Regions from separate parts of the Enterobacter kobei genome, predicted to be linked through region 3. Evidence: predicted binding sites of a transcription regulator. Region 3 holds the regulator's gene; each other region holds the start of a gene.
The links. The regulator Fur, encoded in region 3, represses iron uptake genes when iron is present. The targets are predictions, from matches to a motif close to ATAATAATGAGAACNACTATCAA.
Positions count from the first base shown of each region.

Region 1: a site for Fur is predicted at 4,232-4,254, ahead of exbB (tol-pal system-associated acyl-CoA thioesterase). Genes of this name have one in related genera too.
Region 2: a site for Fur is predicted at 2,517-2,539, ahead of bfd (bacterioferritin-associated ferredoxin). Genes of this name have one in related genera too.

Region 1 is NZ_CP017181.1:4,038,316-4,045,563, forward strand. It holds gene BFV64_RS19505 (aldo/keto reductase) at 1-888, shown strand, start outside; gene BFV64_RS19510 (TIGR00645 family protein) at 933-1,421, opposite strand; gene BFV64_RS19515 (ESA_00282 family adhesion-associated protein) at 1,503-2,006, opposite strand; gene BFV64_RS19520 (hypothetical protein) at 2,111-2,515, shown strand; gene BFV64_RS19525 (hypothetical protein) at 2,517-2,966, shown strand; gene exbD (TonB system transport protein ExbD) at 3,009-3,434, opposite strand; gene exbB (tol-pal system-associated acyl-CoA thioesterase) at 3,439-4,170, opposite strand; gene metC (cystathionine beta-lyase) at 4,422-5,609, shown strand; gene yghB (DedA family general envelope maintenance protein YghB) at 5,753-6,412, shown strand; gene BFV64_RS19550 (AraC family transcriptional regulator) at 6,459-7,248, opposite strand, start outside.
Region 2 is NZ_CP017181.1:4,442,023-4,449,270, forward strand. It holds gene gspL (type II secretion system protein GspL) at 1-453, shown strand, start outside; gene gspM (type II secretion system protein M) at 446-919, shown strand; gene BFV64_RS24760 (prepilin peptidase) at 921-1,634, shown strand; gene bfr (bacterioferritin) at 1,736-2,215, opposite strand; gene bfd (bacterioferritin-associated ferredoxin) at 2,288-2,482, opposite strand; gene tuf (elongation factor Tu) at 2,662-3,846, opposite strand; gene fusA (elongation factor G) at 3,916-6,030, opposite strand; gene rpsG (30S ribosomal protein S7) at 6,127-6,597, opposite strand; gene rpsL (30S ribosomal protein S12) at 6,694-7,068, opposite strand; gene tusB (sulfurtransferase complex subunit TusB) at 7,193-7,248, opposite strand, start outside.
Region 3 is NZ_CP017181.1:1,293,442-1,300,689, reverse strand. It holds gene potE (putrescine-ornithine antiporter) at 1-78, shown strand, start outside; gene pgm (phosphoglucomutase (alpha-D-glucose-1,6-bisphosphate-dependent)) at 183-1,823, opposite strand; gene seqA (replication initiation negative regulator SeqA) at 1,848-2,396, opposite strand; gene ybfF (esterase) at 2,580-3,353, shown strand; gene ybfE (LexA regulated protein) at 3,482-3,769, shown strand; gene fldA (flavodoxin FldA) at 3,925-4,455, shown strand; gene fur (ferric iron uptake transcriptional regulator) at 4,743-5,189, shown strand; gene chiQ (ChiQ/YbfN family lipoprotein) at 5,327-5,653, opposite strand; gene chiP (chitoporin ChiP) at 5,701-7,098, opposite strand.

The DNA of each region.
Region 1 (7,248 bases), 2.1 Mb from region 3:
GCCTTCGATCTCGGCATTACCCATTTCGATCTTGCAAACAACTACGGCCCACCGGCAGGGAGCGCAGAGGAGAACTTTGGCCGCCTGCTGCGAGAGGACTTTGCCGCGTACCGCGACGAGCTCATCATCTCCACTAAAGCTGGTTACGACATGTGGCCGGGGCCGTACGGTTCAGGCGGTTCACGCAAATACCTGCTCGCCAGCCTCGATCAAAGCCTGAAACGCATGGGGGTCGAGTACGTTGATATTTTCTACTCCCACCGCGTGGATGAAAATACGCCGATGGAAGAGACGGCCTCAGCGCTAGCCCACGCCGTGCAGAGCGGCAAAGCGCTGTACGTCGGGATCTCGTCCTACTCAACGGAGCGCACTCAAAAAATGGCCGGGTTACTGCGCGAGTGGAAGATCCCGCTGCTCATCCACCAGCCGTCCTATAACCTGCTTAACCGCTGGGTCGATAAGACCGGATTGCTGGATGCGCTGGAAGCAAACGGTACGGGGTGCATCGCCTTTACCCCGCTGGCGCAGGGTCTGCTGACCGGGAAATACCTGAACGGCATTCCGGAAGGTTCTCGCATGCAGCGAGAAGGGCATAAGGTGCGCGGGCTGACAGAGAAGATGCTGACCGACGCCAACCTGAGCAGTCTTCGTCTGCTCAATGAGATGGCACAGGCGCGTGGCCAGACCATGGCGCAAATGGCGTTGAGCTGGTTACTGAAAGATGCGCGCGTAACGTCAGTGCTGATTGGTGCCAGCCGTCCGGAACAGCTTGAGGAGAACGTCCGGGCGCTGGATAACCTGCGCTTTACAGAGGACGAACTCACGCGGATTGACCAGCATGTTGCGGATGGGGAGTTGAATCTGTGGCAGGCGTCGTCGGATAAATAGTGCAGATTGATGCCCTCTCCCCTCTGGGGAGAGGGATATGCACTTTACTTCTTACTGATCTTATCCAGATACCCCATCACAAACGCCGACAGCACAAACGTCAGGTGGATAATCACGTACCACATCAGTTTATTATCCGGGACATTCTTCGCGTCCATAAACACGCGCAACAGGTGGATAGAGGAGATCGCCACAATCGACGCTGCCACTTTATTCTTCAGCGACGAGGCATCCATTTTGCCCAGCCAGTTGAGCTTCTCCTTGCGCTCGTCGATATCAAGCTGGGAGACAAAATTCTCGTAGCCGGAAAACATCACCATCACCAGCAATCCCCCCACCAGGGTCATATCCACCAGCGACAGCAGAACCAGAATCAGGTCCGCTTCAGCAATGGAAAAAATGTTCGGCAGAACATGCAGGATTTCCTGAAAAAACTTAATCGTCAGCGCGATAAGTGCCAGCGAAAGGCCAAAATAGACGGGAGCCAGTATCCAGCGGGAGGCGTACATGGCATTTTCAAAGAAGCGTTCCATAAAGTCCTGTTTGCAAAAGAAACCAGCGCCCAGTATATCTCAACGGCACTGGCTATTTGCAAGAACTCAACTGTTCATGACTTAGACGTTGTCCGGATTAACCTCCGGACGCGCATACTCCGGCCAGACCAGCACCACAAGTTCGGGGTAGGCTTCCAGACTGAACTCACGAAAACACTGGCGAAGGTTTAATACGTCCAGGTCTGAATACGAGACCTTCTCTCCGTTAAGACAGCGCTTTTTGATATTGTCGTAATATTTATAAACCGCTGAATTCAGGTCGCTGCAACGACGCTGCGCCTCAAACAGACCGGGCGTGTCATTAATTTCGGACATTTTCATACGCTTAATTGTCGCGTGTAAAAAGTCGATATATTCGTGATTTACCCGCCAGTACCAGACAGGCGTAACAGAGTTCATCAAAACAGAGAAATGGTCTTCACCTTCCTCTTTTGTCATCAGTTCAGGCTGTGGAGGTTCACTGGTGTCTTTCGACACTTTCGTTTTATTGAACTCCTGCATCAATAAAAGCACACCAGCGGTCAGTAATAGTAATGTGATGACCGTAAAAAAGATGCTGTTCATGGGTTGGCTCCATTTTTTTTGATTTTAAAATTGCCTCATGATATTGTCAACGAATCTCACGCCTTTACCAACCCCACCCTGTTGAAAATAAAGGAAATTAAAAAATGCTGCCCGACTATCTCGTCCCGGCTAAGTACCACATTACGCCTGTGGAACAGCAACCGACGGAAGAAGAAAAAAAGGCCAGTTTCACTCAGGGGAAAAGAAAGCTCTCCGATTTCGAGCCTGATATATTAATTGGTGTTTCCCGCACTGGCAAATCCCGTAATATGTTGCTGGAGGAGCACGATCGCCATATAAAAGACCGCTTATTTCGCGCTATAAAAATTGAGGCCTTCGTCCACCTGCTGAATGACCTCCAGGCTGAAGGCGAAATAGATGCCCAGAAACTAAGTCAAATAATGGCTGAAAAAACAAAAGAAATAAATGAAGCGGGCAATGAAATTTGGCTTAATCTAATTACGCGTGAAAAAAACAACCCTATTTTTTATACCCTTGGGGAAGATTAACGTGAAAGAAGTTAAAGACAACGACGTTTATTTGACTTTAGATGATAAAAAAAGTGATGAATTTATCTTAAAGCAAAATCTCGACGCCCTGAGAAACACAAAAAATATCGAGATGACGCGTATTACGCAAGACCTGGTATCGATTCCGGCGACGCTGGTGCGGCTGAAATGGCAGAATCGCCGCGAGATTTACCCGCTACAGGTCAAAGAAGAGATTTACGGTGCGGTGATAAATAGCCTCATCGAGCAGCAACCCGAGCTGAAAGAGAAGCTGCTGGGCCGGCTCGAGGCCAACTATCAGTATCTGCTTGCCAGAGAAGTCGCCACCCTGCGCCTGACGCGCAAGCTGTCAGCCGGTGAGTACCGTACCTCAAACGTCACCTGCGTTGCGCTCGACGAAGACACGCTGGCAACCTCCTCTGCCGCGCAGACGGATAATAAAAACGCATAAACCGACAGACATAAAAAAAGCCGGCTTTCGCCAGCTTCTTTACTATTTTTTGGCCGCTTTCTCTTCGCCGACCAGTCCAATCTTCAGATAACCCGCCTGATGCAGCGTGTCCATCACCTTCATCATGGTTTCGTAGTCGACGGTTTTGTCCGCACGGAAGAAGACGGTGGTGTCTTTCTTGCCGCCGGTTAGCTGATCCAGCGCCGGAATAACCGAAGCATCCGTTACCGGTTCGTTACCCAGGAACATCGATTTATCCGCTTTCACCGAAAGATAGATGGGCTTTTCCGGACGCGGCTGCGGCTGGCTGGACGAGGCCGGCAGATTCACCTTCACGTCCACCGTCGCCAGCGGCGCAGCGACCATAAAGATAATCAGCAGAACCAGCATGACGTCGATAAACGGCGTCACGTTGATCTCATGCATTTCACCGTTATCGTCCAGATTTTCGTTTAGACGCATCGCCATAATATCAACCTACGCGCAGTTTAGACGCCGCATGCACCGGTTTCACGGCGCTGGCATTCAGGTCGAGATCGCGGCTTTGCAGCAGCAGAACCTGAGCGGCAACGTCACCGAGCGTGGCTTTGTAGCTGCCAATCATACGCGCGAAAATGTTATAGATAACGACTGCCGGAATCGCCGCGACCAGACCAATCGCCGTCGCCAGCAGCGCTTCTGCGATACCGGGCGCAACAACCGCCAGGTTGGTGGTTTGAGTCTGAGCGATACCGATAAAGCTGTTCATGATGCCCCAGACCGTACCGAAAAGACCGACGAACGGCGAAATTGCGCCAATGGTAGCCAGATAACCATTACCACGTCCCATGTGTCGGCCAACGGCCGCAACGCGACGCTCCAGACGGAAACCGGTACGCTCTTTAATGCCTTCGTTATCTTCACTGCCAGCGGAGAGTTCCAGCTCGTTCTGCGCTTCGTTCACTAACAGGGTGGTCAGGCTTTTTGCGTGGAAGGATGAGGTTATATCAGACGCCTGATCCAGAGAGCGGGCTTCTGCCAACTGCTGCTGTTCCCGCTTGAGGCGACGCTTCTGCGAAAGCAGCTCGGCGCTTTTGCTGAAGAAGATAGCCCAGGTGACAACGGACGCCAGAATCAGGCCGATCATCACAATCTTAACCACGATGTCAGCATGTTGATACATGCCCCAAACGGAGAGATCCGTCTGCATCAAATTATTACCCACTCTGTATCTCCAGGACGCAAATCACAAAATCTGAACGTAATAATATCAAAACGTCGTCGAATTGATAGTAGTTCTCATTAGTATTTGCATGGTGCCGTAATTTTCGCTCACTTTCCTTGCGCTTACGCAGTAAAAATTTCTTATGCGGTTTTTTGCTAATATTTTCTGCTTATTCGATAAGCATGCGGGTGAAGTTTTTCACAATCGTGGTAGTCTGGACGTCCAGACGTATAAAAACAGGGTTAGCGAACATGACTAAGAAGCATCTTGATACCACGCTGGTACAGGCCGGACGCAGCAAAAAATATACGCAGGGTTCGGTTAACAGCGTGATTCAACGCGCCTCCTCCCTGGTGTTTGACACCGTTGAGGAGAAAAAAATCGCCACGCGTAACCGCGCAAAAGGCGGGCTGTTTTATGGCCGTCGCGGCACGCTAACCCATTTTTCTCTGCAGGAAGCGATGTGCGAGCTGGAAGGCGGTGCGGGCTGCGCGCTGTTCCCGTGCGGTGCGGCTGCGGTCGCCAATACCATTCTGGCGTTTGTGGAACAGGGCGACCATATCCTGATGACCAACACCGCCTATGAACCCAGCCAGGACTTCTGCACCAAAATACTCAGTAAACTCGGCGTCACTACCGGGTGGTTCGATCCGCTGATTGGCGCAGGCATTGCCGAACTTATTCAGCCAAACACGCGCATCGTGTTCCTGGAGTCTCCCGGTTCAATCACCATGGAAGTGCACGACGTACCGGCTATCGTGAAGGCCGTGCGCAGCAAAGCGCCGGAGGCGATCATCATGATCGACAACACCTGGGCGGCGGGCGTGTTGTTTAAAGCGCTGGAATTCGACATTGATATCTCGATTCAGGCGGCGACGAAATACCTGATTGGCCATTCAGACGGGATGATTGGCACAGCAGTATCTAACGCGCGCTGCTGGGATCAGCTGCGTGAAAATGCCTACCTGATGGGCCAGATGGTCGATGCAGATACAGCCTACATGACCAGCCGCGGTATCCGCACGCTGGGGGTTCGCCTGCGTCAACACCATGAAAGCAGCCTGAAAGTGGCAGAGTGGCTGGCTCAGCATCCACAGGTTGAGCGCGTTAATCATCCTGCGCTTGCGGGCAGTAAAGGCCATGAATTCTGGCAACGTGACTTTACGGGCAGCAGCGGGTTGTTCTCGTTTGTGCTTAAAAAACGGCTAGATAATGACGAACTGGCAAACTATCTGGATCACTTTACCCTCTTCAGCATGGCCTACTCCTGGGGCGGTTTTGAGTCCCTGATCCTGCCTAATCAGCCGGAGCAAATCGCGGCTCTGCGCCCTGGCGGCGAAGTGGACTTCAGCGGCACCCTGATTCGCCTGCACATCGGTTTAGAAAATGTGGACGATTTAATTGCGGATTTATCAGCAGGGTTTGAACGTATCGTGTAGAGTGCTCGCTGAAAATGTACTCCCCGGACGCTTTTCTTAACACTGCAAGCAGAAAAGTCTGCATGAGTTGCGCCTGCGATCAATCCCGGCAGGTATAATTGGGAGTACAATAGCGTTATCTCTGCTGTTCCACAGGAAAGTCCATGGCTGTTATTCAAGATATTATCGCGGCGCTCTGGCAACATGATTTTGCCGCACTGGCGGATCCGCACGTTATAGGCGTCGTCTATTTCGTGATGTTCGCAACGCTGTTTCTGGAAAATGGATTACTGCCAGCCTCGTTTTTACCCGGTGACAGTTTGCTTTTGCTTGCCGGGGCATTGATCGGTAAAGGCGTTATGGACTTTACGCCAACGATGGTTATCCTCACCTCTGCCGCGAGCCTGGGCTGCTGGCTGAGCTATCTGCAGGGCCGCTGGCTGGGGAATACGCGCGTCGTAAAAGGCTGGCTGGCGCAGTTACCGCATAAATATCATCAGCGGGCGACCTGTATGTTTGACCGACACGGCCTGCTGGCGCTGCTGGCCGGACGTTTTCTGGCTTTTATTCGCACCCTGCTGCCCACCATGGCGGGTATTTCCGGCCTGTCGAACCGCCGTTTTCAGTTCTTCAACTGGCTGAGCGGCCTGCTGTGGGTGGGGGTCGTGACCACGTTAGGCTACGCGCTGAATATGATCCCCTTTGTGAAACACCATGAAGATCAGGTGATGACATTCCTGATGGTGCTGCCGATTTTCCTGCTGGTAGCCGGGCTGGTGGGAACCATTGCGGTGGTGATTAAGAAAAAGTACTGCAGCGCATAAACAAAAGCCGGGTGGCGGCTACGCCTTACCCGGCCTACGTTTCTCGTCAGGCGCCCTGCATCGTTCGTATACGCGACGCATCTTCTCCCGGCGTGACGCCGAAATAGCGCTTAAACTCCCGACTAAACTGCGACGCACTCTCATAGCCCACCCGCATTGCCGCCGCGCTGGCCTTCATGCCGTCGTGGATCATCAGCATCCGCGCCTTATGCAGCCGGTAGGTCTTGAGGTATTGCAGCGGCGAGGTGCTGGTCACCGATTTAAAGTTATGGTGAAACGCCGAGACACTCATGTTCGCTTCCGCGGCGAGCTGATCGACGCTGAGGTTTTCCGTGTACTGGCTCTCAATACGCTTGAGCACGCGGCTTATCAGACTGAAGTGGGTCTGTCGGCTCACCAGCGCCAGCAGCGCTCCCCCGCCGGGGCCCAGCAGTACATGATAGAGAATTTCGCGAATGATCTGCTTGCCCAGGATACGCGCGTCCAGCGGCCGCTCCATGACGTCCAGCAGACGCTCGATGGCGCACAGGATCTCTTCAGACAGCGTGGCCGAGTTAATCCCGCTTGAAGCCATCGACGGCTGGAAGAGTTCATCTTCGCCTATCTCCATCAGCAGTTCCTGCAACTGAAGGATATCGACATTAACGCGAATACCCGCCAGCGGGACCTCCTCTGTCGCGAAAGTTTCACATTCAAAGGGTAAAGGTACTGTCAGAAGCAGATATTCATTGGTGTCGTAGCGGAACACGCGGTCATTGATATAACCAATTTTATGGCCCGAAAAGAGAAAAACGATGCCCGGCTGGTACATCACTGGCGTGCGCGTCCCGGGCTGC
Region 2 (7,248 bases), 1.7 Mb from region 3:
GCCCCGCGCTCTTTCTGGAACACCAATATCAAACGCATGGCGCTTTGCAGCATTTTCCTGTTAGCCGTGAGTGCGTGTCTGGCTCAGGCTGTCGTGTATTTGCAACTTCGGGAGTATGAAAAACAGCTGAGCCACACACTGACGCAGCAATGGCAACGTTATATTCCAGAAAACAGGCATACCCGTAATCTGCGTACCTATTTACCCAGGCAGCTACAGCAACGATCGCCTGCCCCCTATTTGCTCTTACAACAGCTTCAGGCTCATCTGTCCGCTTTCCCGGAACTGGCGCTGGAAGGGTTGAGTTATAACCCGGCACGTAATGATTTACGTCTTTTTATTTCTACCCGCGATGAGCAACAGATCCAGGCGTTTTTAAATCAAAAACTGGCTGGCTACTCACTCAAAGTCGATAAACATGAACAGGGATTATGGACGATTCGAAATGATTAAACGCGCTCAGGAATGGTTTCACCAAAAAGATCCGCGTGAACAGCGGCTGCTACTCGCACTGCTTGTCTGCGGTGTCAGCATTCTTTTCTGGTTTGGGCTCTACCAGCCCCTGAAGCAGGCTACGGACACCATGCAATCCCGCTATGCTAAGGTGCAACGCGATCTGCAGTGGTTGCAGAAACAGGTTTCGGCTGCAGCTCTTCTTCCGGAAAAGAGACCATCAGGCTCCCTGGAGAATCAGGTTAAAAGCAGTTTGCACATGCTGGGCACTGCCGCAAAACTCCAGCGCACCGATAGCGGAGAACTGACTGTATCGGCCGACGCTCTCAGGATGGACGCTTTTATGAACTGGCTGGCAGTGCTACAGGGAGACTACGGTCTGCGGATTGCGGAACTTGAATTCCACGCCAGTGAACAGGGTACGGACACTATAATCCTGACGCGCCTGACGCTCGGAGTGAAATAAAATGGATAGCTCACTGGTTACTCTGTTTCTCATCATTGGCCTGCTGTCAGGAACCGCAATGGGTATACTCACCTGGCGTTTGCCTGCCGAGATTTTACGACCGTCTTCGACAGGCGAGGCGGGTTCAACGTCAGAGTTTACGTTCTCTGGCTCCCGGTGCTGCCAGTGTCAAACCCCACTGTTCTGGTACGACACGGTTCCCCTGCTCGGCTGGATGCTTCTCAAAGGGAAATGTCGCCACTGCGGCCAGCCTGTTTCAACACGCTATCCCTTGCTGGAAGGGCTTTGTGCGATGATGGCCGTCATTTGCTATGCCCTCCATCCAGCATCAATGATAATGTCACTGGCGCTTTTTCTGTTCTTTTGGTTTGTACTCGCACTCAGCGTGATCGATCTGCAGCATTACCTTTTACCCGACAAGCTCACGCTACCGTTACTGTGGGTTGGCCTGTTGTTTAATGCCTTTTTTGGCCCTGTTTCCTCCCAGGACGCCATTGTGGGTGCCGCTGCCGGCTATTTAATTCTGTGGCTGCTCTACTGGCTGGTCCGCTTAATCTGTCACAAAGAAGGGATCGGTTACGGGGATTTCAAGATGCTTGCGGCAGTGGGCGCCTGGTGCGGCTGGCGAGAGGTACCCGTGATCCTTTACGTAGCGTCAATCGCTGGGATCTTTTACGGGCTTCTGCTGTGGGTAAAAAAAAGGGCATTTCGGTGACCCGATACCTTTCGGTCCGGCACTGGCACTGAGCGGCTGGGGCTGTTTCTGCTGGGCAACGCTGTGAGGAGGCAGGAAGGAGGGTTTCCTTCCTGTATCAACTACTCTTTTTCTTCGCGGATTTGCGCCTGCAGATAGTTTTGAATACCCAGCTTATCGATCAAATCCAACTCGGTTTCCAGCCAGTCTATATGGCCTTCTTCATCGGCAAGGATCTCAATCATCATGTCACGGCTGACATAATCAAAAACGCTGTCGGCATAGGCAATGGCTTCACGGAGATCTTTGGCACCTTCAAGTTCCAGCCTGAGGTCGGAACGTAGCATCTCCTCGACATCTTCACCGATGCCCAGCTTGCCGAGATCCTGCAGGTTTGGAATACCTTCAAGGAATAAAATGCGCTCGATATATTTATCGGCGTGTTTCATCTCATCTATAGATTCATGGTACTCAACGTCGTTCAGACGTTTAAGTCCCCAGTTTTTGAACATTCTCGCGTGAAGAAAGTACTGGTTGATTGCGACAAGCTCATTTCCCAATAATTTATTGAGATAACTTATGATTTTAACATCACCTTTCATTATATAGTCCCTCCGCTTCCACTCATTGAAGCGTAGATCGGGCTACGGGGATGTCAAAAAAAAGATGGGCGCTTACGCGATCTCTTTGTATTCCGGGATCTGCATCAACTCGTCCTGCATGATTTCACGTGCAGCACGTACACATTTACCGCATTGATTTCCAACCGGAACAAATTTGCGAAGCTGCTGAAATGACTGTGGCTGAAACTGGCGAACGGCCTGACGTATTTTTTTGTCGCTTACACCATTACATAAACAAACGTACATAGAGACTCCCGTTCAAATTATGCGCAAAGTGTAAGTGAGAATGGTTATGATTACAATAGCACAAACGCCAGAATACGGGGCGGGTGCAGGCAAAAAATGCGAAAGTTTGTGACAACACCTGAGCAGCACAAAACAAAAAAGGACGCCGAAGCGTCCTTTTTTAATTCGGGGATAATTAATTAGCCCAGAACTTTAGCAACAACGCCCGCGCCAACGGTACGGCCGCCTTCACGGATTGCGAAACGCAGACCGTCGTCCATCGCGATTGGGTGGATCAGAGTCACAACCATCTTGATGTTGTCGCCTGGCATTACCATCTCAACGCCTTCTGGCAGTTCGATGGTACCGGTCACGTCAGTTGTACGGAAGTAGAACTGTGGACGGTAGCCTTTGAAGAACGGAGTATGACGGCCGCCTTCGTCTTTGGACAGGATGTACACTTCAGATTCGAACTTGGTGTGTGGCTTGATTGAGCCTGGCTTCGCCAGAACCTGACCACGTTCGATTTCTTCACGTTTGATACCACGCAGCAGAACACCAACGTTCTCACCAGCACGGCCTTCGTCCAGCAGTTTGCGGAACATTTCAACGCCAGTACAGGTAGACTTCGCAGTCTCTTTGATACCAACGATTTCAACTTCTTCACCAACTTTGATGATACCGCGCTCTACACGACCGGTAACAACGGTACCACGACCGGAGATGGAGAATACGTCTTCGATTGGCAGCAGGAATGGCTTGTCAATCGCACGCTCTGGTTCTGGGATGTAAGAATCCAGGAAGCCAGCCAGTTCGATGATTTTCTCTTCCCACTCTGCTTCGCCTTCCAGCGCTTTCAGCGCGGAACCACGAACGATTGGGGTGTCGTCGCCTGGGAAATCGTACTGAGACAGCAGTTCACGAACTTCCATCTCTACCAGTTCCAGCAGTTCTTCGTCATCAACCATGTCGCACTTGTTCAGGAACACGATGATGTAAGGAACGCCTACCTGACGACCCAGCAGGATGTGCTCACGAGTCTGAGGCATTGGGCCGTCAGTCGCAGCAACAACCAGGATCGCGCCGTCCATCTGCGCAGCACCGGTGATCATGTTTTTAACATAGTCGGCGTGGCCTGGGCAGTCTACGTGTGCGTAGTGGCGAGTCGGGGTGTCATATTCAACGTGAGAAGTGTTGATGGTGATACCACGAGCTTTTTCTTCTGGTGCGTTATCGATCTGGTCGAATGCACGAGCAGCACCGCCGTAGGTTTTAGCCAGAACGGTAGTGATTGCAGCAGTCAGGGTAGTTTTACCATGGTCAACGTGGCCGATAGTACCAACGTTAACGTGCGGTTTTGTACGTTCAAATTTTTCTTTAGACACGGCTATATTCCTTACTATAGTGCTCTCCCCTTCGGAGAGAGCACGGGACTTAGGTTTTAATCCTGTGGATTACTTACCACGGGCTTCAATAACGGCCTGAGCAACGTTGTTAGGCGCATCATCATACTTCAGGAATTCCATGGTGTATGATGCACGACCTTTGGTCAGAGAACGCAGCTGAGTTGCATATCCGAACATTTCAGACAGCGGAACTTCAGCGTGGATCTTAACGCCAGTTACTTCAGATTCCTGACCACGCAGCATACCGCGACGACGGCTCAAGTCACCGATAACGTCACCGGTGTTCTCTTCAGGAGTTTCTACTTCAACCTTCATGATTGGCTCAAGCAGAACTGGTTTTGCTTTCTTAAAGCCTTCTTTAAAGGCAATAGACGCAGCCAGTTTAAACGCCAGTTCAGAGGAGTCAACGTCGTGGTAAGAACCGAAGTGCAGACGGATACCCATGTCAACAACTGGGTAGCCAGCCAGAGGGCCCGCTTTCAGCTGTTCCTGGATGCCTTTATCAACGGCTGGGATGTATTCGCCAGGAATTACACCACCTTTGATGTCGTTGATGAACTCGTAACCTTTCGGGTTAGAGCCCGGCTCCAGTGGGTACATGTCGATCACAACGTGACCGTACTGACCGCGACCACCAGACTGCTTAGCGTGTTTACCTTCAACATCGGTAACTTTCGCGCGAATCGCTTCGCGGTAAGCAACCTGAGGTTTACCCACGTTCGCTTCAACGTTGAATTCACGCTTCATACGGTCAACGATGATGTCCAGGTGCAGTTCACCCATACCAGCGATGATGGTCTGGTTAGATTCTTCATCAGTCCATACGCGGAATGATGGGTCTTCTTTCGCCAGACGGCCCAGAGCCAGACCCATTTTTTCCTGGTCAGCTTTGGTTTTTGGTTCAACCGCGATGGAGATTACCGGCTCTGGGAATTCCATACGCTCCAGAATGATCGGGTGATCCGGGTCACACAGGGTGTCACCAGTGGTCACGTCTTTCAGACCGATAGCTGCAGCGATGTCGCCCGCACGAACTTCTTTGATCTCTTCACGTTTGTTAGCGTGCATCTGTACGATACGGCCAAAACGCTCACGCGCCGCTTTCACGGAGTTCAGGATGGTGTCACCGGAGTTAACCACACCAGAGTAAACGCGGAAGAAGGTCAGGTTACCCACGAATGGGTCGGTAGCAATTTTGAACGCCAGTGCAGAGAACGGCTCGTCGTCGCTTGCGTGACGCTCAGCCGGAGTATCTTTACCGTCGTCCAGGATGCCGTTGATCGCAGGAACGTCAACCGGGGATGGCAGGTAGTCAACTACCGCATCCAGCATCGCCTGAACACCTTTGTTCTTGAACGCAGAACCACAGGTTACCAGGATGATTTCGTTGTTCAGAACACGCTGACGCAGAGCTTTTTTGATCTCTTCTTCAGTCAGTTCTTCACCACCCAGGTATTTCTCCATCAGCTCTTCAGAAGCTTCAGCAGCGGATTCGATCAGGTTCTGGTGCCATTCGTCAGCCAGGTCCTGCATCTCAGCCGGGATGTCTTCGTATTCGAAGGTCACGCCCTGGTCTGCGTCGTTCCAGTTGATGGCTTTCATTTTCACCAGGTCGATAACGCCGGTGAAGCCTTCTTCAGCACCAATTGCCAGCTGCAGCGGAACAGGGTTCGCGCCCAGACGGGTTTTGATCTGACCAACAACTTTCAGGAAGTTAGCACCCATACGGTCCATTTTGTTAACGAACGCGATGCGTGGAACTTTATATTTGTTCGCCTGACGCCATACGGTTTCAGACTGTGGCTGAACACCACCAACTGCGCAATAAACCATTACCGCGCCGTCGAGCACACGCATGGAACGTTCTACTTCGATGGTGAAGTCAACGTGCCCTGGGGTGTCGATGATGTTTACGCGATGCGGTTCGTACTGCTTAGCCATACCTGACCAGAATGCAGTAGTCGCTGCGGAGGTGATAGTGATACCACGCTCCTGCTCCTGTTCCATCCAGTCCATGGTGGCTGCGCCGTCATGAACTTCACCGATTTTATGGTTTACACCGGTGTAGAACAGAATACGTTCGGTAGTAGTGGTCTTACCGGCGTCGATGTGCGCACTGATACCGATGTTACGGTAGCGTGCGATGGGTGTTGTACGAGCCATTTGATTCCTCGTTTGTTTCTTTAGGCGTTCAGTTAAGTTACCCAGAGCGGGCGGCTTCTCTGAAGCGCCCGCCTGGTGACTAATACTCCGAAGGGATTACCAACGGTAGTGTGCGAACGCCTTGTTGGCTTCTGCCATACGGTGAACGTCTTCACGTTTCTTAACTGCAGTACCTTTGTTTTCTGCAGCATCAGAAAGTTCGTTCGCCAGACGCAGAGCCATGGATTTATCACCGCGTTTACGAGCAGCTTCAACGATCCAACGCATTGCCAGAGCATTACGACGAACCGGACGAACTTCAACTGGAACCTGATAAGTAGAACCACCAACGCGGCGGGACTTAACTTCTACAGTTGGGCGAACGTTGTCGAGAGCGACTTCGAAAGCTTCCAGTTCATTTTTACCAGAACGCTGAGCCAGGGTCTCAAGCGCGCTGTATACGATGGCTTCTGCAGTAGATTTTTTACCATCTACCATCAGGATATTTACAAATTTTGCCAGCAGTTCTGATCCGAACTTCGGATCTGGAAGGATTTTACGCTGACCAATGACGCGACGACGTGGCATGGGAATACTCCGTTGTTAATTCAGGATTGTCCAAAACTCTACGAGTTTAGTTTGACATTAAGATAAATCAGTTTGGCCTTACTTAACGGAGAACCATTAAGCCTTAGGACGCTTCACGCCGTACTTGGAGCGAGCCTGCTTACGGTCTTTAACACCTGAGCAGTCCAGCGCACCACGAACGGTGTGGTAACGAACACCCGGAAGGTCTTTAACACGACCGCCACGGATCAGGATCACGGAGTGCTCCTGCAGGTTGTGACCTTCACCACCGATGTAGGAAGTCACTTCGAAACCGTTAGTCAAACGCACACGGCATACTTTACGCAGTGCGGAGTTTGGTTTTTTAGGAGTGGTGGTATATACACGAGTACATACACCACGTTTCTGCGGGCAGGCTTCCAGTGCAGGCACGTTGCTTTTTGCAACTTTGCGTGCACGTGGTTTGCGTACCAGCTGGTTAACTGTTGCCATTAAATAGCTCCTGGTTTTAGCTTTTGCTTCGTAAACACGTAATAAAACGACCTCATACAATATGAGGACGCGAAATTTTAGGGCTACGTCGAAAAGGTGTCAAGAAATATACAGCGATCTCGGATCACCAGTTCATTTGACTGGCGTGCGTCACAGTAAGATTGACGAAATCAGTATAGC
Region 3 (7,248 bases):
GCAATGGTGACCTTTATGGGCTGGACGCTGTACGGTCTGGTGTCACCACGGTTTGAATTGAAGAATAAGCATAGTTAGGTAAAAACAAAACGGCAGCCCGAGGGTTGCCGTTTTTATTGTTTTCTCCCTCTCCCCGTGGGAGAGGGCCGGGGTGAGGGCATCAGCCCGCACCGATAACGCACTTACGCGTTCTTCAGCACTTCGCTGACAATCTCTACGGCTTCTTTCTCAATCTGCTGACGGTGCTCAGCGCCGAGGAAGCTTTCGCAATAGATTTTATACGCGTCTTCCGTACCGGATGGACGTGCAGCGAACCAGCCGTTGTCGGTCATTACTTTCAGCCCCCCGATAGACGCGCCGTTACCCGGTGCAGCCGTCAGACGCGCGGTGATCGGATCACCTGCCAGGGTGTTAGCACTGACCATCTCCGGAGAGAGTTTAGACAGCGCCGCTTTCTGGGCTGAGGTCGCGCTCGCCTGAATACGGTTGTAGCTTGGCGCACCAAAACGTGCCGCCAGGTCGTTGTAATGTTCCTGCGGGTTCTTACCGGTGACCGCGGTGATCTCCGCCGCCAGCAGGCACATGATGATACCGTCTTTATCGGTTGACCATGGCGTGCCGTCGAAACGCAGGAAGGATGCCCCGGCGCTCTCTTCACCACCGAAGCCGAAGCTGCCGTCGTGCAGACCGTCAACAAACCATTTGAAGCCCACCGGCACTTCCACCAGCTTGCGGCCCAGCGCGTCGACCACGCGGTCGATCATCGCGGAAGAGACCAGCGTTTTACCAACAGCCACCTCTTTGCCCCACTGCGGACGATGCTGGAACAGGTAGTTGATCGCCACAGCCAGATAGTGGTTCGGGTTCATCAGCCCGGCAGGGGTGACGATACCGTGACGGTCATAATCCGGGTCGTTCGCAAACGCCAGATCGAATTTGTCGCGCAGTGCCAGCAGGCCCGCCATCGCACACTCGGAGGAGCAGTCCATACGGATCGCGCCGTCTTTATCCAGGTGCATAAAGCGGAAGGTCTGATCGACGTGATCGTTCACGATGGTCAGATCCAGCTTGTAATGCTCGGCAATACGTTTCCAGTACTCGATACCGGAACCGCCCAGCGGGTCCACGCCCAGCTTCAGGCCTGCTTTCTGAATCGCCGCCATGTCGACGATATCCGCCAGTCCCTCCACGAACGGCTGAACCAGATCCTGCTCTTTTACGTGACCGGACGCCATTGCCGCATCCAGAGAGATGCGTTTCACGCCTTTCAGACCGTCAGCCAACAGCGCGTTTGCGCGGTCTTCTACCACTTTGGTGACGTTAGTATCTGCCGGGCCACCGTTAGGCGGGTTGTATTTAATGCCCCCGTCTTCCGGCGGGTTGTGGGATGGAGTGATAACAATCCCGTCAGCCAGCGCGCCACCTTTTTTGTTGTGCACCAGGATAGCGTTAGACACCGCCGGCGTTGGCGTGAAGCCGTTATTCTCCTGCACAATCACGTCGACGCCGTTTGCCGCCAGCACTTCCAGCACAGAGATGAACGCCGGTTCAGACAGCGCATGGGTATCTTTCCCCACGTAGCACGGACCGGTAACGCCGTTTTTAGCGCGCTCTTCCGCAATGGCCTGAGCAATGGCCAGAATGTGCGGTTCGTTAAAGCTATGGCGTGCCGCGCTACCGCGGTGACCAGATGTACCAAACTTCACTGCGTGTTCTGCGTTGCCCACGACCGGTTTCAGCACGTAATACTGCGCGGTCAGCTGAGCGACGTTAATCAAATCGCTTTGTTGTGCAGGTTGGCCTGCACGGCTGTGATTTGCCATTACCGGGTCCTTCTGATGCAAGGGTTAAATTGTACCGCAAACCTTTTCAATCAATTCCGCCGGGAACTGCATGGACTGCATGATGTGTTCAATCATGCTGCACTTGCGGCCCGTATTGGTATTGGTGATCACCCAGTATGGGGTGCCAGGGACATGTTTAGGTTTGGTTTGGTTGCCATTTTGCAGCAGCGTTTGCTCGTCACCCGCGAAATAGACGCGAGTACGACCGTGCAGCGACTCGGTCGCTTCAGCAAACGCTTTGTTATCCAGGGAGTAAAGTGTAGACAGCACCAGCATAAAGCGGTTAACCGCCTTTTTCTGCTCCGCATACTCGTCGGACAGCAGCAGCTCGCGCATCGCGCGTACTTTATCTTTTACCGGCGTCACGGCAGGCTTTGCTTGTGCAACAACGCTCGGCTGAGACACGACATCTTTGGTGACTGGGGTAGCAGGCTGTGAAGCGGCGGAAATTTTAAGCATGCGCCGTAAAATGTCGGACGCGCTCTCCCCGATATGCCGCGTTTGGCTGGCAATATACTGATAGAGTTCGTCATCAACTTCGATTGTTTTCATCTTAATCCAGTGCGATATCTTATCTGAATACAAGTCATTGGGATTATAAGGTCAAATCCCAACAGCGGATAGCGTCAAACCAGGTTGGCGGCAAAAGTCAGATTAAACTGGAACCTTGCGGCCGGGCGGCAGAATGGTCAACATGATACCCTAACCTGACAAACGTAAAAAAAGAACTTTGCCATGAAATTGAATACCCGAGCGCAAACTGCACAATCGCCGAACAATAATTCTCCCATCGTACTGGTTCATGGACTTTTTGGCAGCCTGGATAACCTGGGCGTGCTGGCGCGCGATCTGGTTACCGATCACGATATTTTACAGGTCGATATGCGCAACCACGGACTTTCCGGGCGCGCAGACGAGATGACCTACGCGGCAATGGCGCAGGATCTCCTGGATACGCTCGACGCCCACAACCTGCAGAAAGTGACCCTCATCGGGCATTCGATGGGTGGTAAAGCGGTTATGGCGCTCACAGCATTGGCACCTGAGCGAATTTCCGGGCTGGTGGTGATTGATGTCGCCCCAGTGGATTACGACGTTCGCCGTCACGATGAGATCTTCGCGGCAATTAATGCGGTGACGGAGGCCGGCGTTTCCACCCGTCAGCAGGCAGCAGCCGTGATGCGTGAGCATCTTGATGAAGAAGGCGTAGTGCAATTCCTGCTGAAATCGTTTGTTGAGGGGCAATGGCGTTTTAACGTCCCGGTGCTGTGGGACCAGTATAATAACATCGTGGGCTGGGAGGCCGTCCCCGCCTGGCCGCATCCTACCCTCTTCATTCGTGGCGGTAACTCGCCTTACGTTACTGATGCTTACCGCGACACGCTGCTGGCACAATTCCCGCAGGCGCGCGCCCATGTAATTGCCGGTGCCGGGCATTGGGTACATGCGGAAAAACCTGATGCAGTCCTGCGCGCCATTCGTCGCTATCTCACTGATACGGCAAATTGATTAAAAAGAGAGCGACTGGAAGACGACGGGCTTCCAGTCGTTGGCGTGCCGTTTTTGCTGATGTATGATGGCGCGCTTATCGCCCGGGCATTAGCAGGGCGGCTTGTTTCCCCCGAAGTCTCTGAATCATGGCCAAAGAACAAACGGACCGTACGACACTAGATCTGTTCGCGAATGAGCGTCGACCGGGACGACCGAAAACGAATCCGCTTTCGCGCGACGAACAGCTGCGTATTAATAAACGCAACCAGCTTAAACGCGATAAAAATCGTGGGCTTAAGCGTGTCGAATTGAAGCTCAATGCTGACGCAGTCGATGCGCTTAACGAGCTGGCGGAAGCGCGTAATATCAGCCGCAGCGAGCTCATTGAAGAGATGCTGATCGCCCAGCTTGAGACATTGCGCAGCCAGGCATAAGTCTGAAAAACCCCTTTTTTACCCTTTTCATGTAGCACAGAGTGCAGTCCTGCGCGATAGCGGTTTCCGCAGGGTTGCCTGTTCTGCTATTATTGCCCTTATCCGTGGCCGAATTGCGCCACCATACCATTAAGTTTCAAGAGGTTATTTTACTCATGGCAATCATCGGCATTTTCTTCGGCAGTGATACCGGCAATACCGAAAATATCGCAAAAAACATTCAGAAACAGCTCGGTAAAGACGTTGCTGATGTGCATGACATCGCCAAGAGCAGCAAAGAAGATCTCGAGGGCTACGACATTCTGCTGCTGGGTATTCCAACCTGGTACTACGGTGAAGCACAGTGCGACTGGGATGATTTCTTCCCAACGCTGGAAGAGGTGGACTTCAACGGCAAGCTGGTTGCCCTGTTTGGCTGTGGCGATCAGGAAGACTATGCCGAGTACTTCTGCGACGCACTGGGCACCATCCGCGACATCATTGAGCCGAACGGCGCCGTTATTGTCGGTCACTGGCCCACTGCCGGTTACCACTTTGAAGCCTCCAAAGGTCTTGCCGATGACGATCACTTCGTGGGTCTGGCCATCGACGAAGACCGTCAGCCTGAGCTGACCGCTGAGCGCGTAGAGAAGTGGGTTAAGCAGATCCGTGAAGAACTGCACCTGGACGATATTCTCAACGCCTGATTTTCGCGGCGCAACGGCGGTTGCGCCCGTTTTCCAGGTAAAACCGATTAAATTAATTGCTACAAACTTTTAACTTTTTCGCTCAGACCTGTACAATGTTTCCCTGGTAAAATGTGGTTTTCATTTCACAAGTTTGTCGGTGATACCCCATTTTTATAAGCATACTTTGCCTGAGACTTGCAGTTTTCATTTAGCCGTGGCAGTTCTATAATGAGACGCAATATCCAAGGTGCATTTTCTGTCACTTCTTTCAGAAGTGAATCGTTTAGCAACAGGACAGATTCCGCATGACTGACAACAATACCGCATTAAAGAAGGCTGGCCTGAAAGTAACGCTTCCTCGGTTAAAAATCCTCGAAGTGCTTCAGGGTCCAGACAACCACCATGTCAGTGCGGAAGACCTCTATAAACGTCTTATCGACATGGGTGAAGAGATTGGTCTGGCCACCGTTTATCGCGTGCTGAACCAGTTTGATGACGCGGGCATTGTTACCCGTCATAATTTCGAAGGCGGTAAATCTGTATTCGAACTGACCCAGCAGCATCACCACGATCACCTGATCTGCCTCGATTGCGGCAAGGTCATTGAATTCAGCGATGATTCCATCGAATCGCGTCAGCGTGAAATCGCCGCTCGTCATGGCATCCGCCTGACCAACCACAGCCTGTACCTGTATGGTCACTGCGCTGAAGGTGATTGCCGCGAAAATGAACACGCGCACGACGCAAAATAAGTCACGTTCATACTCTGAGCCAGCCGTAAGGCTGGCTTTTTTTTGCCTTAAAAAGCCCGGTGGCGCTGCGCCTGGGCCTACGGACTATGACGCCTTTGTAGGCCCGGTAAGCGCAGCGCCACCGGGCGTAAAGCAACTTAATTATTGTTATTGCGTATCTCGTTCCAGATCTTATCGCAACGCTTCGCGACTTCCTGATCGTTACCCGTTTTACGCGCCTGGATACAGGCCTGATAATCCATCACACGAATATTCTCCTGCGTCGCGAATTGCTCATGCGCCTTCTCTTTCTTCAGCACATTCAGTACGCTCTGACAGGCTTCAATTTTCTCCGGCGAGCCTTGTGCGGTATTAATACAGGCGCTGTAAGCCTCCTTCAGCCTGGAATCTTCCTTCGGTGCCTGAGGCTGAGCGCAGGCCACCAGCCCCGATGCAAGCATCGCGACAATTACGATTTTTTTCATCATATGCAGTCTCCGGTCCGGCGGGCCTTAACCCGCCGGAAGGTTCATCAGAAGATGGTGAATGGGGCAATAACCATGAATTTCACGTCACGTTCATCCTGGAAGATGTTGCCGTAACCGCCCGCATAGCTCGGGATATCGGAGTGGTTGTCATACTGAGTGAAGTGCAGTTTGAACATCGTGCCCTTCGCGCGCCCATCCTGCAGGGTATAGATAGCATCCAGGCTGTAGGAGGACTCTTTCAGGCGATAGTTTGGATCGTAGTACGCATCCGGTGTGGCCATGTCGCCAGGTTTTGCGTCCCAGGCGTAAGCGTAAGAAGCGCCCACTGCCCAACCCGGCAGGTTCCAGTTTTTCAGATCATACATTGCGCCGAAGAAGACCGCTTTTTCACCATTGGCGTTGAAGTCTGAGCGGTTATCCCACCAGATATCCAGACGACCGTTAGATGACGCGTAAGTTGGCGTCATACGTTGCAGGAAGTAGCCCTGCTGCCCTTCCGCCTTCACCCATGTCCCTTCCAGGCGTAAATCAACCTGGCCCACTTTATAGCCGAAAGTCAGCGCCTGCAGCCACGCGGTGCCGTCATAAATGTCGTTGACGCCGCCATCGCTGACCTTGTCACGCGTACCATAGAACTGGTAGCTGGTGCTCAGTGGACTTCCTGCGATATCAAATTTGTAGCTGGCTTTAGCAAAATACTGATCGATATAGCCTTCCGCCTGACCAAATGCGGCTTCCAGTACCAGATCGTTTTTAAAGTCGTATTTCGCGCCCAGCGAGTGGAGATAATCGACTTTGGTTTTCTTATCGTTCTGGTAGAACTTGTCCATTTCAATGTGCCATGGAGCCTTATACTCGTTGGTCCACATATAGGAGAAGCTCAACGCACCCGCATCACCATAGTCAAAGTTCGCCCCGGCTTCTGCACCCTGATAGGTACCTGGCATGAAGCTCCAGTGTGGTGCTAACAGCGTCTGGCCGGTTGGCTGAATATACCCTCCACGCGCCCAGACCGGGCCGTATTTAAATTTCGCTGCGGCCTTGTACAGGCTGATACCGCTCTTATCACCGGACCAGTCTTCATCGTAAGCTTTGTTGCTGGAGGAGAAGGCAATTTCGTTAGGGTGGCCGCTGTCGCCGTTTTCCGCCATTTCAATCGCGGTGAATGCAGCGATATCCAGGCCGAACATATCTGCGGCATAGCCTGACTGGAAGTCCAGGTTGGCGTTCCATGTGGAGTGAGAAAGGTTGGTTTTATATTTGTCTTCGGCGACGTCTTTACGGTCACGTTCACGCTGCCAGTAATAGATGCCGCCCGTGAGGGTAGAATCGTCGATGAAACCCGCAGCTTTCGCCTCAGGTGTAACAACCAGGCCAGACATTGCTGTCACACCGGCAATAGCCAGCGCCAGCGCACTACGTTTGCCACTGAACGTACGCATAGATTATTCCTCTTTGACGAATTAAAGCGCCTAAAACGGCGAAAATAAAAAAGACCAGGCGGTCAGGGGTAGTTATAAATACCCTCGAATTAACTACCGTCTTTAGGTTATTTTTCGCGACGCGAATTATCAATGCTTTTCATCAGGCAA